Regions from separate parts of the Roseixanthobacter pseudopolyaromaticivorans genome, predicted to be linked through region 1. Evidence: predicted binding sites of a transcription regulator. Region 1 holds the regulator's gene; the other holds the start of a gene.
The links. Region 1 encodes LexA, which represses DNA repair genes until DNA is damaged. Its sites were predicted from a motif close to TGTTCNNNNTGTGTTCNG; they were not measured.

Region 1 (16,000 bases):
GCGACGTTCCGGGCAGCGCGGAGGTCGTCGCTGGTGCCTTCGCTTCGCGGCCCGGTGTCGAGACCGAGCCGGTGCAATTGCCGCAGAACGGCGGCTATGTCTGGTACGACGTCAATGAAGTGACGCCGGCGCGGGAGCGTCCGTTCGACGAAGTGCGCGATCAGGTGCTCGCCCGCTGGACCGAGGACGAAACCGTCAAAGCGGTGGATGCCAAGGCGAAGCAATTGCTGGCCTACCTTCAAAGCGGCAAGCCGCTGGTCGATGTCGCCACCGGCGCCGGGCTTGAATTGAAAACTGCACAGAACCTGCAAAGAGGCCGCGCCGCCTCGGATTTCTCGGCTGACGCCGTCGCCAAGATCTTCGATGTGCCGTTGAACGGCTTCGGCCTCGCCTCCGGGACCGTGCCGGCCGAGCGGATCGTGTTCCAGGTGACGGGCATCACGGTGCCGCAGGTGACGCCGGCGGAGCAGCAAGCCGCCGCCCGCATCGGCCAGCAGATCGAAACCGACCTGCTGCTGCAATATCTCGCCCAGCTGCGCAGCCAGATTGGCGTCTCGGTGAACGAACGCCTGCTTCAGCAGGCGATCGGCGGCGGCACGAATTGATCGCGACCATGATGAACGCTCCCACGGATTTCGATGCCTTCGCCCAGCGCTATGCGCGCGGCGAGGCGCAGGTGGTGACCACCACCCTGATCGCGGACCTCGAGACGCCGGTCTCCGCCTTCCTCAAGATCGCGGGCGAAAAGCCCAATGCGTTCCTGCTGGAATCGGTGGAGGGCGGCCAGACGCGCGGCCGCTATTCCATGATCGGCCTCGATCCCGACGTGATCTGGCGGGCCAATGGCGACAAGGCGGAAATCAACCGTTCCGCCCTGAGTGACACGCGCGCCTTCCAGCCCTGCGCCGAGCCGCCTTTGATGTCCCTGCGCAGCCTGCTCGCCGAATCGGCCATCGATCTGCCGGCCGGGGCCCCGCCCATGGCGGCGGGCGTTTTCGGCTATCTCGGCTACGACATGGTGCGCCAGATGGAGCGCCTCGCGCCGGCCAAGCCCGATCCCATCGGCGTGCCGGAAGCTTTGCTCATCCGGCCGACGCTGATGGTGGTGTTCGATGCGGTGAAGGACGAACTCACCGCCGTGACGCCGGTGCGCCCGCAGGAGGGCGTGTCCGCCCGCGCGGCGTTCGAGGCGGCGCTCGCCCGGCTCGACAGCGTGGTGGCAGGGCTCGACCGGCCCATGGCCCACCCGGCGCCGGAGCCGTTTCACACCCATGTGGAGCCCGTTTCCAACACCACCGAGGCGGAATTCTGCGCCATGGTGGAGAAGGCGAAGGATTACATCCGCGCCGGCGACATCTTCCAGGTGGTGCTCTCCCAGCGGTTCGAAAGCCCGTTCGCCCTGCCCCCGTTCGCGCTCTACCGAGCGTTGCGGCGGGTCAATCCCGCACCGTTCCTGGTGTATCTGAACTTCGAGGGCTTTTCCGTCGTCTGCTCCAGCCCGGAAATCCTGGTGCGGCTGCGCGACGGCAAGGTCACCATCCGCCCCATCGCCGGCACCCGCAAGCGGGGTGCGACTCATGTCGAGGACGAGGCACTCGCACAGGAATTGCTCGCTGATCCCAAGGAGCGGGCGGAGCATCTCATGCTGCTGGACCTCGGCCGTAACGATGCCGGCAGGGTCTCGCAGATCGGCACGGTAGAGGTCACCGACAGCTTCTTCATCGAGCGCTACAGCCAGGTGATGCACATCGTCTCCAACGTCGAGGGGAAGGTGGACCCGCGCTTCGACGCGCTCGACGCGCTCGCGGCGGGCTTTCCCGCCGGCACGGTCTCCGGTGCGCCCAAGGTGCGGGCCATGGAAATCATCGACGAGCTGGAGAAGGACAAGCGCGGCATCTATGCCGGCGCCATCGGCTATTTCAGCGCCAATGGCGAGATGGACACCTGCATCGTGCTGCGCACAGCCGTGGTGAAGGACGGGCGCATGTATGTGCAGGCCGGCGCCGGGCTGGTGTATGATTCCGTGCCGCTGAGCGAGCACCAGGAATGCATCAACAAGGCCAAGGCCCTGTTCCGCGCCGGCGAGGAAGCGGTGCGTTTCGCCGCCCATGCCAAGAGGGGCCAGTGACCATGGCGCGGCTGGCGTGCATCCACGAGCGATGGCGTGAGGCTTGACCCTTCCGTCACCCCCGCGCTTTAACTCAGGGGCAGCTCCCAAATCTTCCGCGAGGAGCGCGCCTGCCCGGATCCGCCGGGCCTGGAGCCACGATGACCGCCGTTACGCTGATCGATAATTACGACAGCTTCACCTACAACCTCGTCCATTATCTCGGCGAGCTGGGCGCAAATGTCACCGTTCACCGCAACGATGCGCTGAGCGTCGAGGACGTGCTGGCTGAAAAGCCGGACGCCATCGTCATATCGCCCGGCCCGTGCACGCCAACGGAAGCCGGCATCTGCTGCGATCTCATCGCCCGGGCGAGCACCGAAGTGCCGCTGTTCGGCGTGTGCCTCGGCCATCAAGCGATCGGCCAGGTGTTCGGCGGCGACGTGGTGCGCGCGCCGATTCCCATGCACGGGAAGATGTCGCAGATCCATCATGAGGGCCGCTCGGTGTTCCGCGGCCTGAACCATTCCTTCCTCGCGACCCGCTATCATTCCCTGATCGTCGAGCAGAACACCTTGCCCGACGCGCTGGAGGTGACGGCGCGCACCGAGGATGGCCTCATCATGGGGCTCGCCCACCGCACGCTGCCCGTGCACGGGGTGCAATTCCATCCCGAGAGCATCGCCTCGGAAAATGGCCACGCCCTGCTGCGCAATTTCCTTGAAATCGCCCGCGCCTTCAACGCGAGCCGGCAGGGGCGGAGCTGACGCCATGGAACAGTTCCGTCCCCTGCTCGGCAAGGTCGCGACCGGCGCGGCGCTGACGCGCGAGGAATCCGCCTACGTCTTCGACAAGATGATGTCGGGCGATGCCACGCCCTCACAGATGGGCGCGCTGCTCATGGGCCTGCGTGTGCGCGGCGAGACCGTGGAGGAAATCGCCGGCGCCGTCAGCGTCATGCGGGCCAAGATGCTGCCCGTGGAAGCGCCGGACGAGGCGGTGGATGTGGTGGGTACCGGGGGCGATGCCTCCGGCTCCTACAATATTTCCACCTGCGCCGCCTTTATCGTAGCGGGCGCGGGCGTGCCGGTGGCCAAGCACGGCAACCGTGCGCTCTCCTCCAAGTCGGGGGCCGCGGATGTGCTGGCGGCGCTGGGCGTGCGGCTGGACCTTATGCCCGAGGGCATCTCGCGCTGCATCGCCGAGGCCGGCATCGGCTTCATGTTCGCGCCCTCTCACCATCCGGCCATGAAGCATGTGGGGCCGACGCGGGTGGAAATGGGCACCCGCACCATCTTCAACCTGCTCGGCCCGCTCTCCAATCCGGCCGGCGTGAAGCGGCAGATGGTCGGCGTCTACGCCAAATCCTGGATCGTGCCGCTCGCCGAGGTGCTGCGCACACTCGGATCGCAGCGCGCCTGGGTGGTGAACGGCTCCGACGGTTTGGACGAGATCACCTTGTCCGGCGTGACCCACGTGGCTTCCCTGGACGAGGATCGCATCCACACGTTCGAGATCGCGCCCGAGGATGTGGGTCTGCGGTGCGTCGCGCCCGAGGCCTTGAAGGGCGGCGATGCCGCTCACAATGCCATCGCCCTGCGCGCGGTGCTGGATGGTGAACCCGGCGCCTATCGCGACGTGGCCGTGATGAATGCGGCGGCCGCTCTGCTCATCGCCGGCCGCGCCGCGGATCTCACGGAGGGGGTCGCCATGGCGCAGACCTCCCTCGACACCGGCTCGGCGCGCGCCCGGCTGGAACAGCTTGTGATGGTTTCCGAAAAAGTCGCGCCTCCGGTGAAGTCATGAGCGATATCCTCACCCGCATCGAAGCCTATAAGCGCGAAGAGATCGCCGCCGCCAAGGCCGCACGTCCGCTCGCCGAGGTGGAAGCGGACGCCCGCGCGGCGAGCCCGGTGCGCCCCTTCGCCGGCGCCCTGCGCGCGGCCTTGGATGCCGGACGCACCGCTTTGATCGCCGAGATCAAGAAGGCCAGCCCCTCCAAGGGCCTGATCCGCGCCGACTTTGATCCTCCCGCGCTCGCCCGTGCCTATGAGGCGGGCGGGGCCGCATGCCTCTCCGTCCTCACCGACACGCCCTCGTTCCAAGGCGCGCCGCAATTCCTGATCCAGGCGCGCGCGGCGGTTTCCCTGCCGGTGCTGCGGAAGGATTTCATGTACGACACCTATCAGGTGGCGGAAGCGCGGGCCTGGGGCGCCGATTGCATCCTGATCATCATGGCCGGCGTCGATGACGCGTTGGCCCGCGACCTGCTGGACGCGGCGACCGCCTATGGCATGGACGCCATCGTGGAAGTCCATGACGCAGAAGAGCTGGATCGCGCGCTTGCCCTGCCCTGCACGCTGGTCGGCATCAACAACCGCAATCTGCGGACCTTCGAGACCACGCTGGACACCAGCGCACTCCTCGCCCCACGGGTGCCGAAGGACCGCATCTGCATCGGCGAAAGCGGCATCTTCACCTCGCAGGACGTGGCGCGCCTCGCCGGCATCGGCATCGGCACAATCCTCGTCGGCGAGAGCCTCATGCGGCAAAGCGATGTCGCATCCGCGACGCGTACGCTTCTTGCCGCCTGACAGGTGAACCGCTGTAAAGAGCGTGGCGACCATCCCGCTCGGCTGCTGGCTGCGCAAAGGCACCTCTGCCATAGTGCCGCGCGTTCCGGGATCGCGAATCTTCCGGGCATGGATTTTCGGGAGGGGACAATGCGTAAGGTGCCCTTGATGGTGGCGGTGCTGTCCGTTTTGGCATCGCCTGTTTTAGCCGCCGACGTGACCGGCACGTGGCTGACGCCCACTGACCAGGGCGTGGTGGAAATCGTGCCCTGTGGCGGATCCGTGTGCGGCCGCCTCGTCTCCTCGGACGACATCAAGACCAATCCCGGCCTCACCGATTCCAAGAATTCCAATGCCAGCCTGCGCGGGCGAACCCTTAAGGGCCTGCTGATCCTCCAGGGCTTCACCGGCAGCGGTGGCAACTGGTCCGGCGGACAGATCTACAATCCCGACGACGGCAAGACCTATAGCGCCTCGCTGAGCCTTGCCGGCGACAACACGCTGAAGGTGCGCGGTTGCGTCGTGGTGCCATTCTGCGAGACCCAGACCTGGACGCGGGCGAAATAGCCACATGGCGCAGCTGACCCATCTCGATGCCTCGGGCGCGGCCCATATGGTCGACGTCTCGCAAAAGGCGGTGACCACGCGCGAGGCCCTGGCGGAGGGGCGGGTCGTGATGGCGGCGCCGACGCTGGAGCTGATCCTCTCGGGCAATGCCAAGAAGGGCGACGTGCTCGGCGTCGCCCGGATCGCCGGCATCATGGCGTCCAAGCGCACCCACGAGCTTATTCCACTTTGCCATCCGCTGATGATTTCCAAGGTGGAAGTTGAAATCGAGCCCGATGCGACCCTCCCCGGCCTCGTCGTGCGCGCCCGCGTCAAGACCAGCGGCCAGACCGGGGTGGAGATGGAGGCGCTTACGGCGGTTTCCCTCGCCTGCCTGACCATCTATGACATGGCCAAGGCCGCTGATCGCGGCATGCGCATCGAGGGGATTCGCCTGCTGGAGAAAGCGGGCGGACGCTCCGGCGAATGGCGCGCCGACGACGCCTAAGGCGCCCGAGCCAGAAATAGAATTCGGAGCAGGCGACATGGCATTGATGCCGGTGGAAGAGGCCCTCGCGCTCGTGGTGGCCGGCGTCGTGCCCCTGTCTGCGCAGTCCGTGCCAGTCGCCGAGGCGACGGGCCGCGTGCTCGCCGCCGATCTGTGGGCCCGCCGAAGCCAACCGGCGGCCGACATGTCCGCCATGGACGGATATGCGGTGGCGGCTTCAGACATCGCGCATGTTCCCGCAACCTTGCGGGTGATCGGGGAATCCGCCGCCGGGCGCCCGTTTCCCGGAGCGATTGCGACCGGCGAAGCGGTTCGCATCTTCACCGGCGCCCTGCTGCCCGCGGGCGCGGACACGGTGGTGATCCAAGAGAATGTGGAGCGGGACGGTGACTTTCTCACCACCACCGCACCCACCGCGCCTTTGCGCAACGTGCGCAAGGCCGGGTTCGATTTTCCCGCCGACAGCCTGATCCTGCCCGCCGGGCGACGCCTGAGCGACCGCGACGTGATGCTGGCGGCCGCAGCGGACCATCCCGTTCTGCGCGTCCATGCGCGCCCCAAGGTGGGCATCCTGCAAACCGGGGATGAACTGGTTCGTCCGGGCCAAGGCAGCGGCGCCCTCTCCGAGGTCGTCGTTTCAAATGTCTACGGCGTCGCCGCCCTCGCCCGTGCACACGGTGCCGAAGCCGTAGATCTGGGGCTCGTCGGCGATTCGCTGGAGGCCACCCGCGCCGCCATCCGCTCGGCCGCCGAATCGGGAATAGACGTGCTGGTCACCTCCGGCGGGGCATCTGTTGGCGAGCATGACCTGATCGTGCCGGCCCTGCGGAGCGAGGGCGTGACGCTCACCGTCCATCGGATCGCGCTGCGGCCCGGAAAGCCGCTGATGTTCGGTGCGCGCGAGGGCATGCGCGTGCTTGGCCTGCCGGGCAATCCGGTTTCCGCCTATGTCGGCGCCGTGCTGTTCCTGATTCCCCTGTTGAATGCGCTCCAGGGTGCCGCCCATGGCCAGCCTTTGCGCGCGGCGCGTCTTGGCTGCCCGGTGAAGGCCAACGATTCCCGCGTCGATTATATGCGCGCGACCCTGTCGTTCGCGCCCGACGGAGCATTGGTTGCAAACCCGCTGCCGATCCAGGACAGCGCCATGCTGACCACCCTTGCCACGGCCGATTGCCTGTTGATCCGCCCCGCCTTTGCGCCGGCCGGCGCGATCGGGGACCCCTGCCAGATCCTGCAATTGCCCTCCTGAAATACCGTTAACGCGATGTTCACCCTTGCAGAACACAAAAGGAACAGCTAATGCTTGTTCATGATTTGTTTCGGTTTTGGTGATCTCCTGCGGGTCATCGCTGCCGAACCGGAAGCGGGATGGGGACGGGTGAGACCATGCTGACGCGCAAGCAATACGATCTGTTGCGTTTCATCCATGAACGCCTGAAGGAAACCGGCGTCCCGCCCTCCTTCGACGAGATGAAGGAAGCCCTCGACCTTCGCTCCAAGTCGGGCATTCATCGGCTGATCACGGCCCTGGAAGAGCGCGGCTTCATCCGCCGTCTTCCCAATCGCGCTCGGGCGCTGGAAGTGGTTCGCCTGCCGGACAGCGCCGCCCCCGGCCTCGCCGCGAGCCGCGCCGCATCCTCAGGCGGGCGCGGCTTTTCCCCCAGTGTGATCGAAGGCAGCCTCGGCCGCGTACGCCCGCCGGTGGAGGACGAGGAGAGTTCGCCCACCGTGACCGTGCCGGTCATGGGCCGCATCGCCGCCGGCTCTCCCATTTCCGCAATCCAAACCCGCAGCCACACCTTGAACGTGCCGCCGGAAATGCTGGGCACGGGCGAGCACTTCGCGTTGGAAGTGCGCGGCGACAGCATGATCGAGGCCGGCATTCTGGACGGCGACACCGTGCTGATACGCAAATGCGACAGCGCCGAGACGGGCGACATCATCGTCGCCCTGGTGGATGACGAGGAAGCCACATTGAAGCGCCTGCGCAAGAAAGGCGCTTCCATCGCGCTGGAAGCGGCAAATCCCGCCTATGAGACCCGGATTTTCGGACCTGACCGCGTGCGGGTGCAGGGCCGGCTGGTCGGGCTGATGCGCCGCTATTGAGGGCGGGCAGCCCTGCCGATTTCGATCGTCAGCGCGCGGCGTCGTCCTGCATCTGTCCGGCAGCGCCCGGTCCCTCCTCGCCCTCGGCGGCCACCGGAGGCAAAGGCGGCATCCACGGGCGTTGCTGACGGGGAGAGCGCGCCGGAACGATGCGCCATCCCGCCGGGGACGACGGTACGTCTGGGGCCCTGAACAGCGCAAGCGTGCCGGTATGGGCCATGTCGGCAGGTGTAATCACCTTCGCCGGGCATTTCCTGGGAGCGGGGTGTGGGGTCACGACGAGCGCCGCGTTGAGGCAATCCGCCTCCAGCCCCTCCGGCCGGCGTGAGACGGCGAGGATGCCGCCGGGCGTCGTTGCCGTGCAGCCCAGCGGGTCGCAGCGAAAGGCATTCTCCAACCCCTCGGATTGCGCCGTGCGCGTATCGCTCTCGCGGCTGAGCCATTGCTCTGCCACCATCCGGTTCGAGCTGGCCCCGAGGATCGAGAGCTTGCCGTCGCCGCCACGCACCGCCACCGTGCGCCCGTTCGGTGCGATAAGAATGTCCGGCCGTGGCGCCGCGCCACCGAGCGCGAGAGCCACCAGCGCCGGGAAGACGGCGATTGCCGCAAGCCGCCCGCGCAGCAAGCACAGGCACAGCAGGGCAAGGCTCGCCGCGAGAACCGAGGGCGGGTTGAACCAGTCGGTCCGCAGGCCCGCACCCGGCAGTGCGGCCACCTTGTCCGAAACCCCCACCATGATGTCGAGGCCGAGCCCCATGACCGGCCATGCTAACGAATCCAGGCCGAACGGCAGCAGCAGCACCCCGAGCAGGCCGAACGGCATCACCAGGAAGCTCACGGCCGGCATGGCCGCGAGATTCGAAAGCAGGCCATAGGCTCCGATGCGCTGGAAATGCAGGGCTCCGTAAGGCGCGGTGGCAAGACCGGCGACAAGGGAGGTCATCGCAAGGCCGCCCACGAACAGCGCCGCTTTGAGCGCGACATGCGCGACGCGACCCTCGGCCGTCCATCCGAGGCGCAACGGCCGCAGCCGCTCGAACGCGGCCACCAGAGCGAGCGTGGCGGCAAACGACATCTGCATGCCGGGGTCGAGCACTGAAATCGGCGCCGCCGCGAGCACCAGCACCGCCGCCACCGCGACGCTGCGCAAAGTCAGTGCGGCGCGTCCGACGATCACGCCCAACAACACTAGGCCCAGCATGAGGAACGAGCGCTGCGCGGCGACATCGTTGCCCGACAGGACGAGATAAAGCGCGCTGCCGATCAGCGCGCAGAGCGCAGCCAGGGATTTAACCGGCGCGCCGAGCGCCAAGGGCGGGAACAGCGCCAGCAGCCCGCGCACCAGCGCGAACAGCGTTCCAGCCACCAGCGCCATGTGCAGCCCCGAGATCGACAGCACGTGGGTGAGGCCGGACAGGCGCATGCTCTCCTCCACCGCCGGCGCGATGGAGGAACGATCGCCCGTCACGAGCGCCACGGCAATATCGGCGGCGGTGCCGCTCAACACCAGGCGGATGCGCGCGGCGAGCGCGACCCGCACCGTGTGGACCAGCGAGGCAACGCGCACCGAGAGCGGCGGGGCCTGCGCGAGGTTTGTCGTCTTTGGCGGGCCGAGGGCAAAGCCCACCGCATCGATCCCCGCGAACCAGGGCGCGCGCCCAAAATCGTGAGCGCCGACCATCGCCGGCCCAAGCGGGGGCAGAAGGCGCGCGGAAACTGCGATGCCGGTGCCCACCGTCGGTGCCGAACCGCGCGGCAGCGAAAGGCGCACCCGCTCGGGCTTGAAATCCAGCCCCTTGGCCTGCGCCGTCTCGACGCGCAGGAGGATGCGGTCAGCGCTCGCCCGCTTCTCGAGGTGCTCCACAAATCCGGTCAGCCGCACGCTGCCCGCCGGCGGGATCAGGATCGGCCGCGTGATACGGGCGGTCTGGAGACATGCCAGGGTGAAGCCGCAGGCAAGAGCCGTCGCGCCCGCGAGCACGGCGAAGGAAAACACGTGCGCCCGCGCCGCCAGCGTCGCGGCCAGCAGCGCCGCCGTCAGCAGGAGGCCGGCGAGGAGGGAGGGCTCCTGATCGGCGCCGAAATACAGCAGGATGCCGGCGGCGAACAGCACCGGCAGCCACAACACCAGCCGCCCCGCCTCCGCCTCGGCGCGGATGTCTGCGGCAAGACCCGCCAGCAGGCGTTCCCGCAGATCGCCCAGAGCACCGAACGGACGCGGACGCGGCAGAGCCTGCGCCGCGCCCCAGACAGCAGCGCGCGCGCCGCGCATCTCCGTGCGCGGCGGGTCCTCCTCGCCAGTGTTTGATGTGCCCGCCATGCCCCCGCGTTCCCCAACGCGCGCGCCTATGCTACACGGGCGCCGCCCGCGCGCCATATGCCGGCGGTGCACACAGCATCCCGGCGGCACGCCCGCCCCGCTCCAGACCCCTTTTCGGCGGACCTTCATGTCAGAGATCGTTACGCGCTTTGCTCCTTCTCCCACGGGCTTCCTGCACATCGGCGGCGCCCGCACCGCCCTGTTCAACTGGCTCTATGCCCGCGCCAAGGGCGGCAAGATGCTGCTGCGCATCGAGGATACGGACCGCCAGCGCTCCACGAAGGAAGCCATCGACGCGATCCTCGACGGCCTGACCTGGCTCGGCATCGAATGGGACGGAGACACGGTCTATCAGTTCGCCCGCGTCGCGCGGCACCAGGAAGCGGTGGCGCAGATGGTGGCGCTGGGAAATGCCTATCCCTGCTATGCCACGGCGGAAGAGCTGGAGGAGATGCGCGAGACCGCCCGCAAGGAGGGCCGCCCGCCGCGCTATGACGGCCGCTGGCGCGATCGCGACCCCTCCGAGGCGCCGAAGGATCGCAAGCCGGTGATCCGCTTGCGCGCGCCGCAGGATGGCGAGACCGTAATCCACGATCTGGTGCAGGGCACCGTCACCTTCCCCAACAAGGACCTGGACGATCTCGTCCTGCTGCGCTCCGACGGCACCCCCACCTACATGCTGGCCGTGGTGGTGGACGACCATGACATGGGCGTCACCCACATCATCCGCGGCGACGACCACCTGACCAATGCCGCGCGGCAGACTCAGATCTATCGCGCGCTCGGCTGGCCGGTGCCCGAAATGGCCCATATTCCCCTCATCCACGGGCCGGACGGCGCCAAGCTGTCCAAGCGGCACGGCGCGCTCGGGGTCGATGCCTACCGGGCCATGGGGTACCTGCCGGCGGCATTGCGCAATTATCTGGTGCGCCTCGGCTGGAGCCATGGCGACCAGGAGATGTTCTCCACCGCGGAAATGATCGCTTTGTTCGATCTCGACCATGTGGGCCGCTCGGCCGCGCGGTTCGATTTCCAGAAGCTGGAAAACATCAACGGGCATTACATCCGCGCGAGCACGGACGATGAATTGTTCGATGCGGTCATGGCCCTCATCCCCTATCTGCCGGATGGCGCGGAGCGGCTGGCCAAGATGACGCCGGAGCACAAGGCGCAGCTGCGCGCCGCCATGCCCGGCCTGAAGGAGCGGGCGAAGACGCTGGTGGAATTGCTGGACAATGCCGGCTTCATCTTCGCCGAACGCCCCCTGCCGCTGGAAGAGAAGGCAAGCGCCCTGCTCACGGGGGAGGCGCGCGCCCATCTTGGTGCACTCCTGCCGGCGCTTGCCGCTGCCGAGTGGACCGTGCCGGCGACGGAAGCGGTGGTGCGCGCTTATGCGGAGACGGCCGGCGTCAAGCTCGGGGCGGTCGCCCAGCCGCTGCGGGCCGCCCTGACCGGGCGCACCACCTCGCCGCCCATTTTCGACGTTCTCTCGGTGCTCGGGCGCGAAGAAAGCCTCGCCCGGCTCAAGGAGCAGGCCGCGTGATCGGCCCGTTCCCGCGCAAATCGCCGGTGGAGGAGCCGCAGGCTGGCCCGTGCGAGGTGCATCTGGACCTCCAGGGGCTGAAATGCCCCCTACCCGCCTTGCGCACCCGCAAGGCGCTGGCGACCCTCGCGCCGGGAACCCTGCTGATCGTGACCTGCACCGACCCGATGTCGGTCATCGACATTCCCCATATCGCCCAGCAGACGGGCGATATGTTCGAAGGGCGCACGGTGGAAGCCGGGGTGCTCGAATTCCGCCTGCGCAAGGCGAAGTGACCGGGGCGAAGTGACCGGGGAAGGCGGCAGCGCCACCGCTCACGCCGCCCGCAGCGCGGTTTCCACCAGGCGCACCCAATAGGACGCCCCGAACGGGATCGCCGCATCGGCGAAATCATAGGCCGGATGGTGCAGGCCGGCGCTCGGCCCGTTGCCCACGAAAATATAGGCGCCGGGCCGTGCTTCCAGCATATAGGCGAAATCCTCGGCCGCCATGAGCGGCGGGGCGGCGCCATTAACCTGCGGCGCGCCGGCGACCTCTTCCGCCACCTTTTGCGCGAAGGCGGCCTGGGCCGGATGGTTCATGGTGACGGGATAACCCTCGACGAACCGCACCTTGGCCTCGGCGCCGAACGCCCCGGCGATGCCTTCCGCAATCTGTTGCACCCGCTCGCGCAATTGCAGGCGCACGGCGGGCGAGAGGCTGCGCAAAGTGCCCGTGAGCTGCGCGCTCGGCGGCAGAACATTGTCCGCATCGCCGGCGTGGAACATGGCGATGGACACCACGCCCGAATCCAACGGGTCCAAATTGCGCGCGACCACCTGCTGCAAGGCGGTGACGATGGAGGCGCCGGTCAGCACCACGTCCACCCCCTCATGGGGCTTTGCGGCGTGGGACCCCTTGCCCTCGATGGTGATCTCGACATGGTCGGCGGAGGCCATGATGGCCCCCTCGCGGATGCCGAAGCAGCCCACCGGCAGGCCCGGCAGATTGTGCATGCCGTAAACCTCGTCGATGCCGAACCGCTCCATCAGCCCGTCCTGCACCATCGCGCGGCCGCCTGCTCCGCCTTCTTCCGCGGGCTGGAACACCATGATGGCGGTGCCGGCAAAGTTGCGCGTTTCAGCCAAGTGCCGGGCGGCGCCCAGCAGCATGGCGGTGTGCCCGTCGTGGCCGCAGGCGTGCATCTTTCCCGGCGTCTTGGACGCATAGACGGCGCCGGTGCGCTCCAGAATCGGCAAGGCATCCATATCCGCCCGCAGCGCGATGGTGCGCCCCGCCCCGCCATTGCCGCGGATCACGCCCACAACGCCGGTGCGGCCGATCCCCGTGACCACCTCATCGCAGCCGAACGCCTGCAATTGCTCGGCCACGAACGCCGAGGTCACGGGCAAATCGTATTGCAGCTCCGGTGTTTCATGGAGTTTCTGGCGCCAGGCGGTGATTTCGTCCGCCGCTTCGGCGAGACGGTTGATGACGGGCATGAAGAGCCTCCCTCTCGGCCGGATGGTGCGCGCGGGCGCGGGATGCGGTCAATACCGCAACGCGGTAATAGGGCGCCCGAGCACCGCCGCGCACAGGCAGTTTCCCTTAGCCACCTTGACCCTGCGGCCCGCGCGGCCTAACACCCATGCCCAGTGAGCCCGTAGCTCAGCCGGTAGAGCACGTGACTTTTAATCATGGGGTCTCGGGTTCGAATCCCGACGGGCTCACCACCATCACAATTTAACGGTTCCGCATCGCCAGTTCGGCACGACCGTCGTTCTAGACGACGTGGAGTTCGAGCCGGTCGCGGCCGCCGTTCTTGGCGCGATAGAGCGCCTCGTCGGCGTGGCGCATGAAATCCGCAACGGTGAGATCCGCAGCATTGCCGGCGGAGCATACGCCGATGCTCGCGGTGACGGACTTCAGATAGGGATGGATTTCGGTCCACGGCTCATGGGCCATGGAGGCACGGATGCGCCGGCCGACGGTGACCGCGCCCTCCTGTGTGGAATTCGGCAGCAGCACCGCGAATTCCTCCCCGCCGAAACGCGCTGCAAGATCGATCGATTGGCGTACCGCGCCCTGGACGATCAAGGCGGTACGGCGCAGGCAATTGTCGCCGACCACGTGGCCGAAGCGATCGTTCACCGACTTGAAATGATCGATGTCGACGAGCAGCAGCGAAATCGCCGCGCGCTCGCGGCAACAGCGGTGCCAGGCTTCCTCGAGCGCGGCGTCGAATCGCCGGCGGTTCGGCAGCCCGGTGAGCCCATCGGTGGCCGCCATCGCGGAGAGGTCGGCCAGGGCGCGCTTGAGCACCGTGATGTCGGAATGCGTGAAATAGCCGATGCCACTGGCGGTGCGCCGCGCGATGACCCGGCGCCAGCGTCCACCCGGAAGCTCCACCTCGAACGGCGCACCGGCGAAACGAATATTGTCGAGCACGGCCACCTCAACGGCCCGGCCCACCGTGCCCGCCTTAACCCAGGCGCGCTTCACGATGTCGATCAGCGTCAGCCCGACGACCGATTCGTCCGGCGCGATGTCATAGAGCGCCCGGAACTCGCTGTTGATGGCGATGATCTTGTCGTTCTGGTCCAGCACCATCGCGCCGTCGGCGATATAATCCAGCAGATCGATGGGAAATTCGTTCCAGGCCACCGGCTCCGGCGGCCGGCCTGTCTCGTCGGCGAGGTCGTGCCAGATTCGAATGCGGCTGCCGTCCGGCGTCTGGAGAGATGCCACGCGCAGGCGGCGGCCATTGTGCGTAAAGACGAAGGGGCGCGATTGATTGCGATGACGATCCACGCCCTCGTCAATATAGCGCTCTATGTTCGGCATCTCGTCCGCCGGTAATCTGCCGGCATAGAATCGACGCAGGTTTTCCCGATAGGGTTCGCCGGAATAGACGTGCCCCTCATGTTCCGGAAAAAATCGTGTAAACGCGCGATTCCAAAAAATCGTACGATCTTCTGAATCAAAAAGACATACTGCTATATCTATAGTGTCCAGCAATGTTGATATAAAGAAATAACTGTTCTCGTCAGACACGGGTGGACTCTGAAAATTCTCGCTGAATTCAATATTAGGTCGATCTGCCTCCGGGGAACAAGCGCTTCTTTCGTGATGGTATTTCGATAGTGGTGGGGAGACGTTCAAAGTATGTCTTGAAACTGCACGCTGTTTCAGATTTTTCCACTTTTCTCCGAATTTATTTCAGAGACATCCGGGCAAGGATAAAAGTATAAAATCGATTTTAGCTTCGCCCGGACTTTATGTCTGATCACGCGCGCTTCAAAATATCACCGCGAGGAGGCGGATGAATCCTCGAGCAGAGCGGCCATTTCTCCGTTCAGGCGCTCGGCGAAATGCGACACCTCCGAAGCAACACTGCGCGCCTGCACCGCTCCCGAGCGGATGTCCTTCGCCTTGCCGGAAACCTGGGTGATCATCTGGCTCACCGAATGAGTGGTGGCGACCTGTTCCTGGACGCCGGCTGCCAGCGCGATGAACACCTGGCTGACCTGTCCGACATTGCTCGAGATGTCGCTGACCGCAACGGCGGCATCCGTGCTGGTAGCCTGCACCGCCTCCACCTGTGCGCGGATATCCTTGGTGGCGTTGGCGGTCTGCACGGCCAGCGCCTTCACCTCCTGCGCGACGATCGCAAATCCCTTTCCGGCCTCTCCCACGCGCGCCGCCTCGATGGTGGCATTGAGGGCGAGCAGATTGGTCTGAGCGGCGATCTTCTCGATCAAGGCGGTGACGGCGCCGATGCGCCCGACGCTGTCTGCCAGCCCGCGAACCAGGTTGTCGGCCGAGCTGCTGCGGTCGGCGGCATCGCGCGACATGGTCGCGGCATGCTGAATCTGCTTCGAGATTTCGTCAAACGAAGCAGCCATTTCCACGGCGGCGGCGCTGACGGACGCGGCCGCGCTCTCCGAGCCTTCGCTCAGCTCCAGCAGCGTGTCGCTTTCCTGGCTCATGCTGGTGGCGGTCTGCCGCAGGCCTTCGACCACCTCGGTGACGCCCGCTGCGACCGCGATGCTCTTGGTGATCACCGACCAGGTCAGGATCGGGCCGACATAAGTCCCTTCCGAATTGTGCGAGGCGGAAACGCGCAGCTGAAGCGTCTCCGGTCCGACGCGAATCTTCGCGGAATGCGGCAGGTTCTTCGGATCCGCGAGCAGCGCGCGCTGGTGCGCCGGATGCTTGTGGAAGATATCGATCGAGGTGCCGACCAGATCATCCGCCTGAATAGGCAGATGCTTCTCGATGCGCCGCAGCGTATCGAGGCTGGCCCGGTTGGCATAAT
Region 2 (16,000 bases), 1.9 Mb from region 1:
ACGCGCGATCCTCAATCGTTCCGGCTCAGCAGGAATACTGCCTGCTCGCCCAGCAGGTTCCACACCCACCACGGCATGTTGAAGCGCACCGGGTGGCCGGAGGAATCCAGCGCCACCGCCTTTTCCATGCGGGCGTCCAGCACCTCCACGAGGGCCACGAAGTCGCGGATGGTGCAGAAGTGGATATTTGGCGTGTCGTACCAGGAATAGGGCATGTTGTCGGTAATCGGCATGCGCCCGTAGATCAAAAGGTCGAAGCGCGAGCGCCAATGCCCGAAATTCGGGAACGAGACGATGGCGCGCCGGCCGATGCGCAGCATCTGCTCCATCACCCAGCGCGGGCGACGGGTGGCCTGGAGGGTCTGGGAGAGGATGACGTAGTCGAATGCGTCGTCGGGATAATGGGCGAGATCCACGTCCGCATCGCCCTGCACCACCGAAAGGCCGCGCGCCACGCCGGCATTCACCCCTTCGCGGGACAGCTCGATGCCCCGCGCATCGCAGCCGCGCGTCGTGGCGAGCAGATCCAGCAGCGCCCCGTCCCCGGAGCCGACATCCAGCACCCGCGAGTGGGGCGCCACCATGTCGGCGATCACCATCAGATCGACGCGCACGGAGGAGAAGCGCACGGTGGCCTCGTCCGAACTCAATTCCCTCACGGCCATAGCGTCCTCACCGGCTGCGCGCGGCCGGCAGGCCGGCGGCCTTCGCGGCGCTGTCGAGGAAGCCGTGGGCGATGGCAAACAGTTCCGGCTCGTGCAGCAGGAAGGCGTCATGGCCCTTGTCGCTGTCGATCTCGGTGAACGACACGCTCGCGCCCGAGGCGTTCAGCGCATGCACGATCGCCCGGCTATCCTCGGTGGGGAATAGCCAGTCGGACGTGAATGACGCCACGCAGAACCTCGTCTTGGAGCCGCGGAACGCATTGGCGAGCACGCCGTCGTAATCCGCGGCGAGGTCGAAATAATCCATGGCCCGCGTGACATAGAGATAGGAATTGGGATCGAACCGCTGGACGAATGATTCCCCCTGGTGGCGCAGATAGCTTTCCACCTGGAAATCGGCATCGAAGCCAAACGTGGGCAGCGCCCGGTTCTGCAGCCGGCGGCCGAATTTACGATGCAGCGCCTGGTCCGACATATAAGTGATGTGCGCCGCCATGCGCGCCACCGCGAGGCCGCGATGGGGCGTGTGGCCCTGCTTGAGATAATGGCCACCCTGCCATTCCGGATCGGCCATCACCGCCTGCCGGCCGACCTCGTGGAAGGCGATGTTCTGCGCCGAATGGCGCGCAGCGGTGGCGATGGGCAATGCCGCGAACACGCGCTCGGGATAGCTCGCCGCCCATTGCAGCACCTGCATGCCGCCCATGGAGCCGCCGGCGACGCAGAACAGGCGCTCGATGCCGAGATGGTCCAGCAGCATGGCCTGGGCGTTCACCATGTCGCGAATGGTCACCACCGGCAGGTCGAGGCCGTAGGGCTGGCCGGTGGCCGGATTCAGCGAGGCCGGGCCGGTGGTGCCCATGCAGCCGCCGAGCACATTCGCGCAGATGACATAGAAACGCTCAGTGTCGATCGGCTTGCCCGGCCCCACCAAAGTCTCCCACCAGCCGGGCTTGCCGGTGACGGGATTGGCATTGGCGGCGTGCTGGTCGCCGGTCAGGGCATGGCACACCAGAACCGCATTGGAGCGCGCGGCATTGGGTTCGCCATAGGTCTGGTAGGCGATCTGCACGTGATCGAGCGCGACCCCGGCATCCAGGCGCAGCGGGCGCTCGGGCCCGAACCGCACCACCGGGGAATGGGGCTGGTCGGCTTCGCGCCGGGCAAGGGCGTCTTCCGCTTCTGTGGTCGGAGCCGTTGGTTCGGCCAGATTTTCCATTCCGCCTAGAAGCGACGCCCCCATGCCCGTGTCAAGCGCACGCACGCAGGCGTGAAGGCGCGCGAGCGCCGAGGCTTGCGTGGCGGCGGTTTCGCGGCGCTCTCAGCGGCCGTTCTGGCAAAGCGGATCCATGTCGGGGCAGCCGAGCGCGTTACGGCCGGGATTAACCGAGGGATTGGGCTCCGGCGGCACGGTGCTGACGCCCTGCGGCGCGCCGCGCGGCACGATGGCCCCGGTGGCGGGCGCGGAACGCACGCTGCCGGTCGAATCGTAGACGGCGCCGGGTTGGGTGGCTTGCGGGCTCGGCCGAACGTCGAGCGGTGCATTGGTCGTCTGTGCGGCGGCCGGGGCCATGCCCCCCGCCAGCACCAGGCCGAAGGCCAGGATGACGGCGAATCTCGACTGAGCACTGCGCATGTTTCCCTCCCACGTCCGGCGCGGAGGACCGCACCGCCTGTCCGAAGCCATAACACGGGCGAGCGCGCGGCGGTTCCTACTTACCCGTGAACAAAAGACGCTTTCGCGGCCTATGCCGATTCGGACTGCATTTCGTCCGCCTTTGTTCCGTCCGGAGCGCGCCGCCGTCCCGCTGCGGGACAGGGACCAAAAAGAGAACATCGAGCCCACCGGCCCGGTGAGCGATTCGCTCAGCCTTTGTTCCGCCCATGTTCCCGTGCGGGCTAGCATCCTGGCCTTCCTGCCCCGATATGATACAGAGCCCCGGACGAGGGGCTTCCCACAATTGCCCTTCCTGAGATTGCGGACGCCGCGCGCTGATGGACGATGTGACAAAGCTGGCCGTCTTGCCGCGCTCGATCCGGGCGCGGGGCGTGACCGCGGTGCTCGGGCCGACCAATACCGGAAAGACCCATCTCGCCATCGAGCGCATGCTCGGCCATGAAAGCGGGCTCATCGGCCTGCCGCTGCGCCTTCTGGCGCGCGAGGTCTACCAGCGCATCGTTGAGCGGGTCGGGCCGGAACAGGTCGCGCTCGTTACCGGCGAGGAAAAGATCAAGCCGCCCCATCCGCGCTATTGGGTGGCCACCATCGAAGCGATGCCGCGCGATCTCGATGTCGCGTTCGTCGCCATCGACGAAATCCAGATCGCCTGCGACCTGGACCGCGGCCACGTCTTCACCAACCGCGTTCTCAACCGGCGCGGGCGGTTCGAAACCCTGCTGCTCGGCTCGGCCACCATGCGGCCGCTGGTGGAAAAGCTGCTGCCCGGTGTGACCGTGTCGGTCCGGCCGCGCCTGTCCACTTTGTCGTTTGCCGGCGAAAAGAAAATCACCCGCCTGCCGCCACGCTCGGCCATCGTCGCCTTCTCGGCCGAGGAGGTCTATGCCATCGCCGAACTGATCCGCCGCCAGCGGGGCGGGGCGGCGGTGGTGATGGGTGCGCTTTCTCCGCGCACCCGCAACGCCCAGGTGGAGCTCTACCAAAGCGGCGAGGTGGATTATCTGGTGGCGACCGACGCCATCGGCATGGGGCTCAATCTCGACGTGGACCATGTGGCCTTCGCCTCGGACCGCAAGTTCGACGGCTGGCAGTTCCGCCGCCTGAACCCGGCGGAGATGGCCCAGATCGCCGGCCGCGCCGGCCGCGCCACGCGCGACGGCACCTTCGGCACCACCGGGCGCTGCGCCCCTTTCGAGCCGGAATTGGTGGAACGGCTGGAAAGTCATGTTTTTGACACGGCAAAAGTGTTGCAATGGCGCAACGCGGTGCCGGATTTCACCTCCCTCAAATCCTTGATGGAGAGCCTCTCGGTACCGCCTCGCGAGGAGGGTTTGACCCGCGCGCCGACGGCGGATGACGTGGAGGTGCTCGAAATCATGAGCCGCGACGCGGACGTAGCGGCACGCGCCACCAACGCTGCCGCCATCGCGCGGCTCTGGGACGCATGCCAGGTGCCGGACTATCGCAAGATCTCTCCCGGCGCCCATGCGGAGCTGGTTTCGACCATTTTCGGCCATGTCGGAGATGGTGGAAGACTCCCCGATGAATGGTTCGCACGTCAAATCGCCTTGACCGATCGCGCGGAAGGAGACATCGACACGCTGTCGAGACGGATTGCGCAGGTGCGGACACTCACCTTCGTTGCCAACCGCCCCGACTGGCTCACGGATCCGGAGCACTGGCAAGGCGTCACAAGAGGGGTCGAAGACAAGCTTTCCGACGCATTGCACGAGCGGCTGGCGCAGCGGTTCGTGGATCGAAGGACAAGCGTGCTCATGCGACGCCTGCGAGAGAATACGATGCTCGAGACTGAGATCAGCAAGACCGGCGATGTTAAAGTGGAGGGCCATGTGATCGGCCACCTCCAGGGATTCCAGTTCGCACCCGATCCGGCCGCCGGCGGAGAGGAAGCGAAGGCGTTGCGGGCTGCCGCCCAGAAAGCGCTGGCGGGAGAGATCGAGGCGCGCGCCACCCGCGTGGGCCAGGCGGTGGACGAAGCCTTCGTGCTGACCGCCGACGGCACCATCCGCTGGACCGGCGAGCCGATCGCCAAGCTGATTCCCGGCGACGAGGTTCTGAAGCCGCGCTTCAAGATCATTTCCGACGAGCATCTCACCGGTCCGGCCCGCGAACAGGTGGAAGCCCGCCTCACGCTGTGGCTGAAGGCCCATGTGGAAAAGCTGCTCGGCCCGCTGCTGAAGCTGGGCGAGGCCGAGGACATCACCGGCATCGGGCGCGGCATCGCCTTCCAGATCGTGGAAGCGCTTGGCGTGCTGGAGCGCAGCCGCGTCGCCGAGGAGATGAAGACCCTCGACCAGGCCGCCCGCGCCACGCTGCGCGGCTATGGCGTGCGCTTCGGTGCCCATCACATCTATTTGCCCGGCCTGCTTAAGCCTGCGCCCCGCGCGCTGGCGGCGGAACTGTTCGCGCTCAAGCATGGCGGCCTCGCCCAGAAGGGGCTGGACGAGCTGCCCCATCTTGCCGCCTCCGGACGCACCTCGATCCCGGTGGATCACGAGATCCACAAGAGCCTGTATCGCGCTGTCGGCTTCCGCGTCTGCGGCGAACGGGCCGTGCGCGTGGACATTCTCGAGCGCCTCGCCGATCTGATTCGCCCGGCATTGGCGTGGCGTCCGAATTCCCCCGGCCCCAAGCCGGCCGGTGCCGTCGATGGGCGCGGCTTCACCGTCACCGTCGGCATGACCTCGCTGGCCGGTTGCTCGGGCGAGGATTTCGCCTCTATCTTGCGTTCGCTCGGCTATCGCATGGAGAAGCGCGAAGCGCCGCCGGCCGAGGCTGAAGCGCCGGTCGCCGCCGCACCGGCCCAGGAGCTGGCCCCGGCACCGGAAGGCGCCATCGAGGCCGACCTGCTGTTCGGCCCCGACGACGGAGCCCCCGCCGGCGAGGCTGAAGGCGCTGAAACGGCCGATGCGCCGGTAGACGTGATCGCCGAGGGTGTCGAGGCTGCGCCGTCCGAAGCCGAAGCGATCGAGGTCGAAGCCGCGGAGGTGGCCGAGGTCGAGACCGTCGACGCCGAGGCAAGTCCGGCCCTGGAACCGGAAGCGGAACTCGTGGAGGCGCTCGCCAGCAGCGAGCTTCCGGCCAACGAGGATGCCGCGACCGGCGCCGAAGCTTCTGTCGAGATCACCAGCGAAGCCATGGAAGCGGCGGTTGCCGAAGTCACCGGCGAGCCTGCGCTCATTGAAGTGTGGCGGCCCGGCCGCCCGCCCGGCGCCCCGCGCCGCGAGCGGCCCCAGCACGGCGCACGTGAAGGGCATGGGCAGCGGGAAGGCCAACGCGAAGGCCAGCGCTCCGGCGGCGAACGCCGCGAAGGTGAGCGTCGGGAAGGCCGTCCGCCCAATCGCAGGTTCGATCGTCCCCGCGAGGGCGGCACGGACGTGACCGCCACCGCGCCCGGCGCCGAGAATGCTGTCGGCGAGCCGCGCACCGAGCGCCAGGGCGAGCGGCAGGGTCAGCGCCCGCCGCGCAACGACCGTCCATTCCGCGGTCCGCCGCGCGAAGGCGATGCCCCGCGCGGGCCGCGCCCGGAACGCGTGCAGGTTCATTCCGACCGCCGCCGCGAGAAGCCCGCCGATCCTGACAGCCCGTTCGCCGCGCTTGCCGCCTTGAAGGCGCGCATGGAGGCGGACAAGAAAGGCGGCTGAGTGGCCAAGGACGATTATCGCGACGAGGACGCGCCGCACGGGAATTTCCCCGAAGCCGGCGCGCCCCAGCGCCAGCGGCTTGACCGCTGGCTATGGAACGCAAGGGTGGTGCGCGCGCGCAGCGACGCGGCCGGCCTCATCCGCTCCGGCCATGTGCGTGTCGATAGCGCCCGCGTGCTGAGCGCGGGCTATTCGGTGCGCGAAGGGCAAGTGGTGACCGTCGCCCTCGATCACGGCGTGCGGGTGCTGCGCGTCCGTGCCTTTATTGATCGGCGCGGGGATGCTACATCCGCAAGTGAGCTTTTTGACGAAATAACATCCTGACACAGTAAAAAGCGTGTGTGCGGCGTTCGCTTCGCTTGCGCGCCGCGCCGGGCTGGAGTAGTCCGGCGCGCGAAAGGGATAAGCCATGACCTATGTCGTCACCGAGAACTGCATCCGCTGCAAGTACATGGATTGCGTCTCCGTGTGCCCGGTGGACTGCTTCTACGAGGGCGAAAACATGCTCGTGATCCACCCCGACGAATGCATCGACTGCGGGGTGTGCGAGCCGGAATGCCCGGCCGAGGCGATCAAGCCCGATACCGAGCCGGGCCTTGAGAAATGGCTGTCGCTGAATGCCGACTACGCCAAGAGCTGGCCCAACATCACCTTGAAGCGCGACGCCCCGCCGGACGCCAAGGAATGGGACGGCAAGCCGGGCAAGGAAGAGCTGTTCTCCCCCGAGCCCGGCCAGGGCGACTGAGCCGTTTCGCGCGGACCGGCGCTTCGTGAAGCCGCCTGCCGCGCCTCAGGGCCAAGTTTTTAACGGCTCATATTGCGACAAGGCGAGTGCGCCCTGCGCATCGAGATAGGCGCGGCCGAACGGCGTCGCGCGCAGCGCGTCCACATCCTGATAGATCATGCCACCCAAAGGCGGCTGCGCGCCGGCCGTTCGGCAAGGCACGGCGAGGGAGACATCTTGCCCGACCGCATAGGCCGCGCCGCGCTCCACCGCCTGAACCCGCCCGTGCACCTGGCAGGCGCCATATGCCGATGAAGGCGGCGTCACCGCGCGAACCGCAATGACGATGACACTGGCCGCTTCCTTGCGCGCCTGCTCGTAATAGTGTGGCGCCAGCAGCGCCTGGGCCGGCAGGGCAAGCCCCAGCAGCACAGCCGCAGCGATCGCCAAAGCCGCGCAAAGACCCACGCTGCCGTGCCGGTTCCGCTTAACCCACGCCATGCCCCGTCCTCCCTTTTGCGTGGTCTTCGCCACCAACCTCATGCTAGCCGCCCCGCGCGACCACGGCATGGCGCATGACCGTCGGCCCTGGAGGGAATCTCCCCGCCCCTCCGGCCGCACATTGCCCAAGGCGAAGGACGAAGTGCGAGACCGTTTCTCGCGCCGACTTTTCGGATTATAAGGCGCGCATGCTCGATCCTACCGCCCACGTCACGGCGTCTTCCGCCGAAGCTCCCGATTTTGCGCACCGGCGCACCTTCGCCATCATTTCCCATCCCGACGCGGGCAAGACCACGCTGACGGAAAAGCTGCTGCTTGCCTCCGGCGCCATTCGCATGGCGGGCCAGGTGCGGGCGCGCGGGGACCGCCGCCGCACCCGCTCCGACTGGATGGAAATCGAGCAGCAGCGCGGCATTTCGGTCACCTCCTCGGTGATGACCTTCGAGCGCGACGGCATCGTCTACAATCTGCTCGATACGCCGGGCCACTCGGACTTTTCCGAGGATACCTATCGTACCCTCTCTGCCGTGGACGCGGCGGTGATGGTGATCGACGCCGCCAAGGGCATCGAGAGCCAGACCCGCAAGCTGTTCGAAGTGTGCCGCCTGCGCGACATCCCCATCTTCACCTTCATCAACAAGGTGGACCGCGAGGGCCTCGAGCCCCTCGGCCTGATGGACGACATCGCCGCCACCCTGGCGCTGGATCTCACGCCCTTCACCTGGCCGGTGGGCATGGGCACGGATTTCCGCGGCCTCATCGACGTGCCCAACAAATGCGCCCGCTTCGCCGAGGAGCGCGGCGGCCTGCTGACGCGCCTGGTGCATTTCGAGCAGCCCGAAGACCTGCTTGAGGTCGAGGGCATCGACCCGCGCATCATCGCCGAATCGGTGGAGGGGCTGACCCTCGCGCTCGGCGTGCTGCCGCCGTTCGATCTGGAGAGCTTCCGCGAGGGCCATCTCTCGCCGGTGTTCTTCGGCAGCGCCATCAAGGAAGCGGGCGTGGGCGAATTGCTCGCCGGGCTCGGCACCTTCGGCCCGAGCCCGCTGCCGCGCAGCGCCAACGGCCGCATCGTGCAGCCGGAGGAAGACAATGTTTCCGGCTTCGTCTTCAAGGTTCAGGCCAATATGGACCCGAACCATCGCGATCGCGTGGCCTTCGTGCGCCTGTGCTCGGGCACCTTCAAGCGCGGCATGAAGCTTTATAACGCGCGCGAGAAGCGCCACATGGCGATCGCCAACCCCATCTTCTTCTTCGCCCAGGAGCGCGAGACAGTGGACGAGGCGGTCGCGGGGGACATCATCGGCATTCCCAACCACGGCATGCTGCGGGTCGGCGACACCTTGTCCGAGGGCGAGGTGATCCGCTTCGAGGGCATTCCCGATTTCGCCCCGGAAATCCTGCGCCGGGTGCTACTGGCGGACCCCATCAAGGCCAAGCAGCTGTCCAAGGCGCTGCAGGACATGGCGGAAGAGGGCGTGGTGCAGGTGCTGCGCCCGATCTCCGACCCCTCCCCCATCGTCGGCGTCGTGGGCACGCTGCAATTGGACGTGCTCTCCTCGCGGCTGGAAAAGGAATATGGCGTTCCCATCCGCTATGAGAGCGTCTCCTTCGTGACCGCCCGCTGGATCATCGGCGAGCGGACGGAGATCGAGCGCTTCATCGAAACCAGCCGCTCCTCCATCGCCCGCGACCGCGACGAGGCGCCGGTCTATCTCGCCCGCAGCCAATGGGTGCTCGATCGCGCCATCGAGGAATGGCCCAAGCTGAAATTTGTCTCCGTGAAAGAGCGCGGCTGAGCACCTGCCCCATTCCGATACGCGGCACGCCAGGAAGGCGCCGCAGCCTCAAGAGGAAACCATGCCGAACGTTGCCGTCGCCACCGCCAATCCCGACCTGGAGCTGATCATTGATGCGGCCTTCGAGGCCCGCGCCGAAATCGGCTTCGAAACCACTGGCCCCGTGCGCGATGCGGTGAACACGGCGCTTGCCCTGCTCGATGCCGGCAAAGCCCGGGTCGCGGAGCCGCTCGCCGATGGCAGCTGGCACGTCAACCAATGGCTGAAGAAGGCGGTGCTGCTCTCCTTCCGCCTCAACGACATGGAGACCATTCCCGGCGGCCCCGGCGGCGCCCATTGGTGGGACAAGGTGCCTTCCAAGTTCGAGGGCTGGAGCGAGAGCGAATTCCGCGCCGCCGGCTTCCGCGCCGTGCCGGGCGCCATCGTGCGCCGCTCCGCCTATATCGCACCCAACGTGGTGCTGATGCCCTCGTTCGTGAACCTCGGCGCCCATGTGGGCGAAGGCTCAATGGTCGATACCTGGGTCACGGTGGGCTCCTGCGCGCAGATCGGCAAGCATGTCCACCTCTCCGGCGGCGTGGGCATCGGCGGCGTGCTGGAGCCGCTCCAGGCCGGCCCCGTGATCATCGAGGACGATTGCTTCATCGGCGCTCGCTCGGAAGTGGTGGAAGGCGTGGTGGTGCGGCGCGGCTCCGTGCTCTCCATGGGCGTGTTCATTTCTGCGTCCACCAAGATCATCGACCGGGAGACCGGCGAAGTCTTCGTAGGCGAGGTTCCCCCCTATTCGGTGGTGGTGCCCGGGTCTCTGCCCGGCAAGCCGCTCCCGGACGGCCGTCCCGGCCCCTCGCTCTATTGCGCGGTGATCGTAAAGCGGGTGGACGAAAAGACCCGCGCCAAGACCTCCATCAACGACCTGCTGCGCGACTGAACCGGACCGGGCGCCAGAGCGGCGCCCTCTCCACACCCTCGCGGCGAGCGCTGCGCAGCGAAAGATCGCGTTGTGGAGCGGCTTCTAGCGGCGACCCACAGGCAATTTCGGGCGTGCGCAAAAGCTTGTGTTGAGCCGGGCAGAAAGTTTCACCGACCGTCTTGTCTCGCACGCGCGAGCCGCTATATTCCGCCGCCTTGCCCGAGCGTGGCGCTTCAACCGGCGCCGCACGTTTCACGACAGCTTCGGCGGGTATGCCGTGCACCGCGCCTGTGCCCTCCCATCACAATGGGGAGGCGCCGGCGGAGCACGAAGGACGGCGTGGTCGGAAGACGAAGGGCATTGCCCTGGCACTTTCAAACCAGGTCCGCCGTTGCATAAGAGTTCCGCGCGTGCCGTGTGGCTGCGCCGTGGAGAGGTGGCCGAGTGGTTGAAGGCGCACGCCTGGAACGCGTGTATACGGGCAACCGTATCGAGGGTTCGAATCCCTCCCTCTCCGCCAATCACTACTATAAGTCGTTGAAAATAAAGACTTATTTCTCTTGAGTAATGTCTCTCCCCACATTTTGCCCCACATTCTGAACGTGCTGCTCTCGCGTGCGCGCGAGGCGCTCATCTCGAGTCGATGAACACGTTCTGCGCCTCGGTGCTGAGCCGCGCTCTCGATTATATCGGGCGTCATACCTCCCCAAGGCCGCTCTCGCGGGCATATCAGGTACATCGCAGCTCTGAGCCGCTGATGGTCAAATATTAAATCGCGATTTGAGCTTCGGCTTGAAGAAAAATTTCCCCATCAGCACGAGTTGCTAGACAAAATATACGGTATTACGATGCAATGCAGAGGTTCCGACTGTCGTCGGCCTCGCGAAAGATCGCATCATGACCGTCAAATCACATGCCGCCTCTCCAGATATTCTCGTGCTATTCAATGCGACGCAGCCCCAGGCCGCAAAGTTCGAAGGCGAGGTCGCCGAAAAGGCGTGCACCGCCGCCGAGGGTCTTGGAGAAGGTGGAGTAGTCCGGCACGGCGCCTTCCAGGTCGAGGCGACAGAACGACCGATAGGCGAGGTTGAGATGCGCCTCCTCGCACAGCCGCAGCTCCAAGCGATGCCGAAGCAATAGCCGATCAGCAGCATCCGGATCATCAGCTCAGGTCGACCGAGGGCCGGCCGGTCTCGCTGTAGAAGGGCTTGAGATGCGCCCGGACACCGGCGAGGTCGACGACCTGTGATGCCCCGCACGAGGTGGCTCACAGGAACATGGCGTTCGAGGCTGAACTCGTAGAGCAGCGCCTCCCGCATCAACATCCGCTCGCCCATCATCGGCCCGTCCTCCATCAACGATGGGCGACTAAATCAAGCCTTAAAGCCAATAGAAACGCTAATTTTTAAGCTACGATTTCCAATATATAACATTTAAATATCACTAAAAATCGAACATCTATTTGTATTTTTAAAATAGAACACATCCTAAATACTCACAAGTGAATCAAATAATACTTCAAGATCGCACGAATTAATGCAGATATTCGAGGCGCGCGGCGCGATTATGCGCGAGGATGTGCGGTCAACATCCTCTGCTCGCGGGCGTTGGCCATCGCAATAGGATGGCGGAGAGCGATGTTTCACATCGAATCCGGACGATCGTGACATTGCACCGCGGCCGCTTCGGCCCAGATAACCTCGAGGTTCTTATGACAGTGCGGGATAGCGAAAGCCGCAAGGAAGCATCCCAAGACGAGTTCCGTCACCGCCCGATCGGCTCGCGCGCAACGTCGCGCGCTGTGCGTGTCAAGGCATCGGCGAAGATGGGTTCCCAGGAGCGAATATGCCGCTGCAGAAGGTTGGCGACGCCCTCGACGTCGCCGGCCCCTGCAAGATCGAGCAGCAAGAAATGCTCCGCCACGGATTCCGCCTGGCGCTCATGGCCGGTGCGCGAGGCGATACCATAGAGCCGCATCTTGTCGCGCAGGCCCATCACCGTCTCGGTCAGGAGAGCGTTCCCCGCCGCGTCCGTAAAGGCCCGGTGGAAGCGCCGGTCGGCCTCCAGATAGAAGCGCACGTCTTCCTTCTCCACCGCCCGGGCGATCTCGTCGGCCAGCGGACGCAGGCCAAAAAGGTCGCGGGCCGGATCTCTGGCGATGATTCGCGCCGCATGGACTTCCAGAACCTCGCGCAGGTCAAACAGGTTGCGCAGCTCGGTGAGCGTCGGCTCCATCACCTTGAAGCCGCGGTTACGCATGGGTTCGATGAGCCCGATGCGGGCCAACTCCAGCAGCGCCTCGCGCACCGGCGTGGTGGACACACCGAGGCTCGCCGCTAGGGAAGGCACCGAATACATGGTGCCCGGCGCGCTCTGGCCGGAGATGATCTCGGCCCTCACCTGCTCGACCACCTGCTCCCGCAAATTCTGATCCATGACGCGAACGCTCTCTCAGCCGCGGCGCGCCGTACGCGGCCGCCCGGCATTCCCTGACTCGCGATCTTACGCAAGTTCGGCTTGACGCGCCATGTAGCGCGTGACTTAAATGTGTAACGCGCTACTGTAGAGCGTTACAAGAGGCCGCCCCACAAGGCGGACACCTTCCATAGCCGGCCTCTATGAATCCTGGAGCGAAGGGGAACAGACCGATGACCGACACGGTGCAGAAAGGCGCCCGCGCGGCAGAGCCGCCGGGGCGCCAGAACATCCTCGCGAGATTCTCCCGGCGCATGGTTGATTTCGCGGAGCGCTGGTTCCCGGACGCCTATGTGTTCGTGCTGCTGGCGGTGATCTTCATCGCGATCGGCGCCATGCTGCACGGCGGCTCGCCGCTGGCCGTCAGCCGCGCCTTCGGCGACGGCTTCTGGAACCTCATCCCCTTCACCATGCAGATGGCGTTGGTGGCCATCGGCGGCTACGTAGTGGCCATGTCGCCGCCCGTGGCGGCGGCGCTGCGCCGCCTTGCCCGCGTGCCCAGGACCGGGCGCGGCGCGGTGATGTTCGTGGGCGTGCTCTCCATCCTGCTCTCGCTGGTGAACTGGGGGCTCAGCCTCATCTTCTCCGGCCTCCTGGTGAAGGAGATCGCGCGACGCAACGACATCCGCCTCGACTATAGGGCGGCGGGCGCGGCGGGCTATCTCGGCCTCGGCTGCGGCTTCACTTTGGGCATCACATCCTCCGCCGCCCAATTGCAGGCCAATGCCGCCTCCATCCCGGCGAGCCTCCTGCCCATTACCGGAGTCATCGGCTTTTCCGACACCATCCTCACCTGGCAGAATGGCGTCGTCACCCTGGCGGTCATCCTGCTTTCCGCCGCCATCTGCTGGTTCACCACTCCCGCCCCGGGGCAGGCGAAGACGGCGGAGGACCTGGGCGTCACGCTCGGCAGCGACGCCATCGAGCCCCGCAAGCCCACCCGGCCGGGCGACTTCCTGGAATTCTCGCCCATCCTCACCATCCTGGTGGTGGCCCTGGCGCTGGGCTGGCTGTGGCAGACCTTCTCCTCGGGCAACCCGCTCATCACCTTGTCGGGCCTCAACACCTATAATTTCGTCTTCCTGCTGCTGGGCATCCTGCTGCACTGGCGCCCGCGCAGCCTCATCGAGGCGTTCGCCAAAGCCATGCCCAGCGTCTCGGGCGTGCTGCTGCAATTCCCCTTCTATGCGGGCATCGCCCAGATCCTCACCAAGGTGCAGAATCCCTCCGGGGCGACGCTGTCGGACACCATCGCCCACTGGTTCGTGGGCGCCTCCGCCAACTCCACGGTCTTCTCCTATCTGGTGGGGATGTATTCGGCGGTGCTCGGCTTCTTCATCCCCTCCGCCGGCGGCAAATGGGTGATCGAGGCGCCCTATGTGATGAAGGCGGCCAACGAGGTGGGAGCGCATCTCGGCTGGACGGTGATGGTCTACAACATCGCCGAGACCCTGCCGAACTTCATCAACCCCTTCTGGATGCTCCCTCTGCTGGGCATCCTCGGCCTGAAGTCAAAGGACCTCATCGGCTACACCTCGGTGCAGTTCTGTATCCACTTCCCGGTGGTGATGGTCCTCGCCGCGGCGCTGATGGCCACCTTCACCTATCATCCCCCCGTCATGCCCTAGAGGCGCGCCATGACCTTCTGGCACCAGGACGTCGCCGCCTATGCCCGCGACGAGGAGGCCTTCCTCCGGGGCACGGGGCGCTATGTGGACGACATCCATCTGGAGGGGGAGGCCCACGGCCACGTGCTGCGCTCCCCCCATGCCCACGCGCTCATCCGCGCCGTCCGCACGGAGAGAGCGAAGGCGGCGCCGGGCGTGCTGGCCGTGCTGACCGCGGCGGACATCGCCGACATCGCGCCACTCGGCTGCGTGATGCCGCTCGTCTGCCGGGACGGGCGGGCGCGCACCGAGGCGGATCGGCCGGTGCTGGCCGCCGACAAGGCGCGCCATGTGGGCGAGCCGGTGGCCTTCATCGTCGCCGAGACCGAAGAGGCCGCGATCGATGCCGCCGCCCTGGTGGAGGTGGACTATGACGTGCTGCCCGTCGTCGCCGTGCCCGGCCCGAGCCCGGTGCCGGTGTGGGACAACGCCCCGGACAATCTCTGCTTCGACTGGCTGTTCGGCGATGAGTCCGCGTGCGCGGAGCAATTCGCGCACGCGGCCCATGTGGCCCGCATCACGCTGCGCAACCCGCGCATCGCCCCCGCCCCCATCGAGCCGCGCGGAGCGCTTGGCGTGCATGACCCGGCGGACGGCACCTATACCCTCGTCACTGGCAGTCAGGGCGTGCACTTCGTCCGCCGCATCCTCTCCAAGGCCATGGGGATCGCGCCGGAGAAGTTGCGCGTGGTGACGCCCCATGTGGGCGGCGGCTTCGGCTCCAAGATCTTCACCTATCCCGAATATGCCCTGGTGCTCGCCGCCGCCCGCGCCACCGGGCGGCCGGTGCGCTGGACCTGTAGCCGGGCGGAAGCCTTCCTCTCCGATATCCAGGCCCGCGACCATCGCACGCAGGCCGAGCTGGCGCTGGATGCGGAGGGACATTTCCTCGCCATCCGCGTCCACATCACCGTGGACATGGGGGCCTGCCTCTCCCAGTACACGCCGCTCACCGCCACCGGCGTCGGCGCCCCTGTCCAGGCCGGGGCGTATCGATTTCACGCCATCGAGATCGCCGTGAAGGGCGCGTTCACCAACACCGTCCCGGTGGATTCCTATCGTGGCGCCGGACGGCCCGAGGCGACCTATGTGCTGGAGCGCCTCATCGACCGCGCCGCGGACGAGATCGGCATGGACCGGGCCGAGCTGCGCGCCCGCAACCTGCCGGAGGCGCAGGCGGAGAGCCTCACCTCAGTGACCGGCCTCACCATTGACGGCGGCCGCTTCCTGGACAATCAGCGCCGCTGCCTGAAGGCTGCGAACCGCGCCGGCTTCGAGGACCGCCGGGCGGAGAGCGCGGCGCGCGGACGCCTGCGCGGTTTCGGCTTCGCCAACTACCTAGAATCCAACGGTGGCCTCGCTGTCGCCCGCATGATCGAGCCGGACAAGCTGCCGGTGGAGGGCGCCACCCTGGTGTTCGGCCCCGACGGCAGCCTCGACATGACCATCGGTACCCAGTCCACCGGGCAAGACCACGCCTTGCCCCTCGCCCGCCATGCCGCGGCGAACTTCGCCCTGCCCATCGAGAAGATCAAGGTGCGCCAGGGCGACACCGGCGCCCTCGGCCGGGGCGGCGGCACGGGCGGCTCAAAATCACTCCTCACCTCGTCCAAGGCGCTGGAGCAGGCCATCCTCGACGTAGAGGCGCGCGGCCGCACCCTGCTGGCCGGGGTGTGGAAGGTGCCGCCTGAAACGATCCACTTCGCCACGGGCATCTTCACCCTTGCGGACACCAACCGTTCCATGAGCATCGCCGAGATCGCCATCACCTCCCCCGGCGCACTGGACGGGGAATCCCGTGGCATCCTCACCCACGGGAGTTGCGCGAACGGTTGCCATGCCTGCGAGGTGGAGATCGATCCGGAGACCGGGGAGGTGACCATCCTGGCCTATACTGCGGTCGATGATTTCGGCGC

Region 2: the regulator LexA is predicted to act here: its motif matches at 2,484-2,501, upstream of V5F68_RS18750 (helicase-related protein).

What each region holds. Positions count from the first base shown of each region.
Region 1 covers NZ_CM195539.1:2,084,327-2,100,326, forward strand. The annotation lists gene V5F68_RS10025 (peptidylprolyl isomerase) at 1-605, shown strand, start outside; gene trpE (anthranilate synthase component I) at 617-2,128, shown strand; gene V5F68_RS10035 (anthranilate synthase component II) at 2,269-2,874, shown strand; gene trpD (anthranilate phosphoribosyltransferase) at 2,879-3,913, shown strand; gene trpC (indole-3-glycerol phosphate synthase TrpC) at 3,910-4,701, shown strand; gene V5F68_RS10050 (DUF2147 domain-containing protein) at 4,831-5,247, shown strand; gene moaC (cyclic pyranopterin monophosphate synthase MoaC) at 5,252-5,734, shown strand; gene V5F68_RS10060 (molybdopterin molybdotransferase MoeA) at 5,772-6,983, shown strand; gene lexA (transcriptional repressor LexA) at 7,121-7,840, shown strand; gene V5F68_RS10070 (ComEC/Rec2 family competence protein) at 7,869-10,160, opposite strand; gene gltX (glutamate--tRNA ligase) at 10,288-11,703, shown strand; gene V5F68_RS10080 (sulfurtransferase TusA family protein) at 11,700-11,978, shown strand; gene V5F68_RS10085 (M20 aminoacylase family protein) at 12,018-13,184, opposite strand; tRNA gene V5F68_RS10090 (tRNA-Lys) at 13,340-13,415, shown strand; gene V5F68_RS10095 (sensor domain-containing diguanylate cyclase) at 13,465-14,736, opposite strand; gene V5F68_RS10100 (methyl-accepting chemotaxis protein) at 14,988-16,000, opposite strand, start outside.
Region 2 covers NZ_CM195539.1:3,982,931-3,998,930, forward strand. The annotation lists gene V5F68_RS18730 (class I SAM-dependent methyltransferase) at 1-82, shown strand, start outside; gene metW (methionine biosynthesis protein MetW) at 12-665, opposite strand; gene metX (homoserine O-acetyltransferase MetX) at 673-1,884, opposite strand; gene V5F68_RS18745 (hypothetical protein) at 1,987-2,301, opposite strand; gene V5F68_RS18750 (helicase-related protein) at 2,661-6,008, shown strand; gene V5F68_RS18755 (S4 domain-containing protein) at 6,009-6,332, shown strand; gene fdxA (ferredoxin FdxA) at 6,418-6,753, shown strand; gene V5F68_RS18765 (hypothetical protein) at 6,799-7,233, opposite strand; gene V5F68_RS18770 (peptide chain release factor 3) at 7,422-9,032, shown strand; gene dapD (2,3,4,5-tetrahydropyridine-2,6-dicarboxylate N-succinyltransferase) at 9,094-9,960, shown strand; tRNA gene V5F68_RS18780 (tRNA-Ser) at 10,373-10,462, shown strand; partial or broken gene V5F68_RS18785 (transposase) at 10,939-11,282, opposite strand; gene V5F68_RS18790 (GntR family transcriptional regulator) at 11,707-12,378, opposite strand; gene V5F68_RS18795 (short-chain fatty acid transporter) at 12,591-14,045, shown strand; gene V5F68_RS18800 (xanthine dehydrogenase family protein molybdopterin-binding subunit) at 14,055-16,000, shown strand, end outside.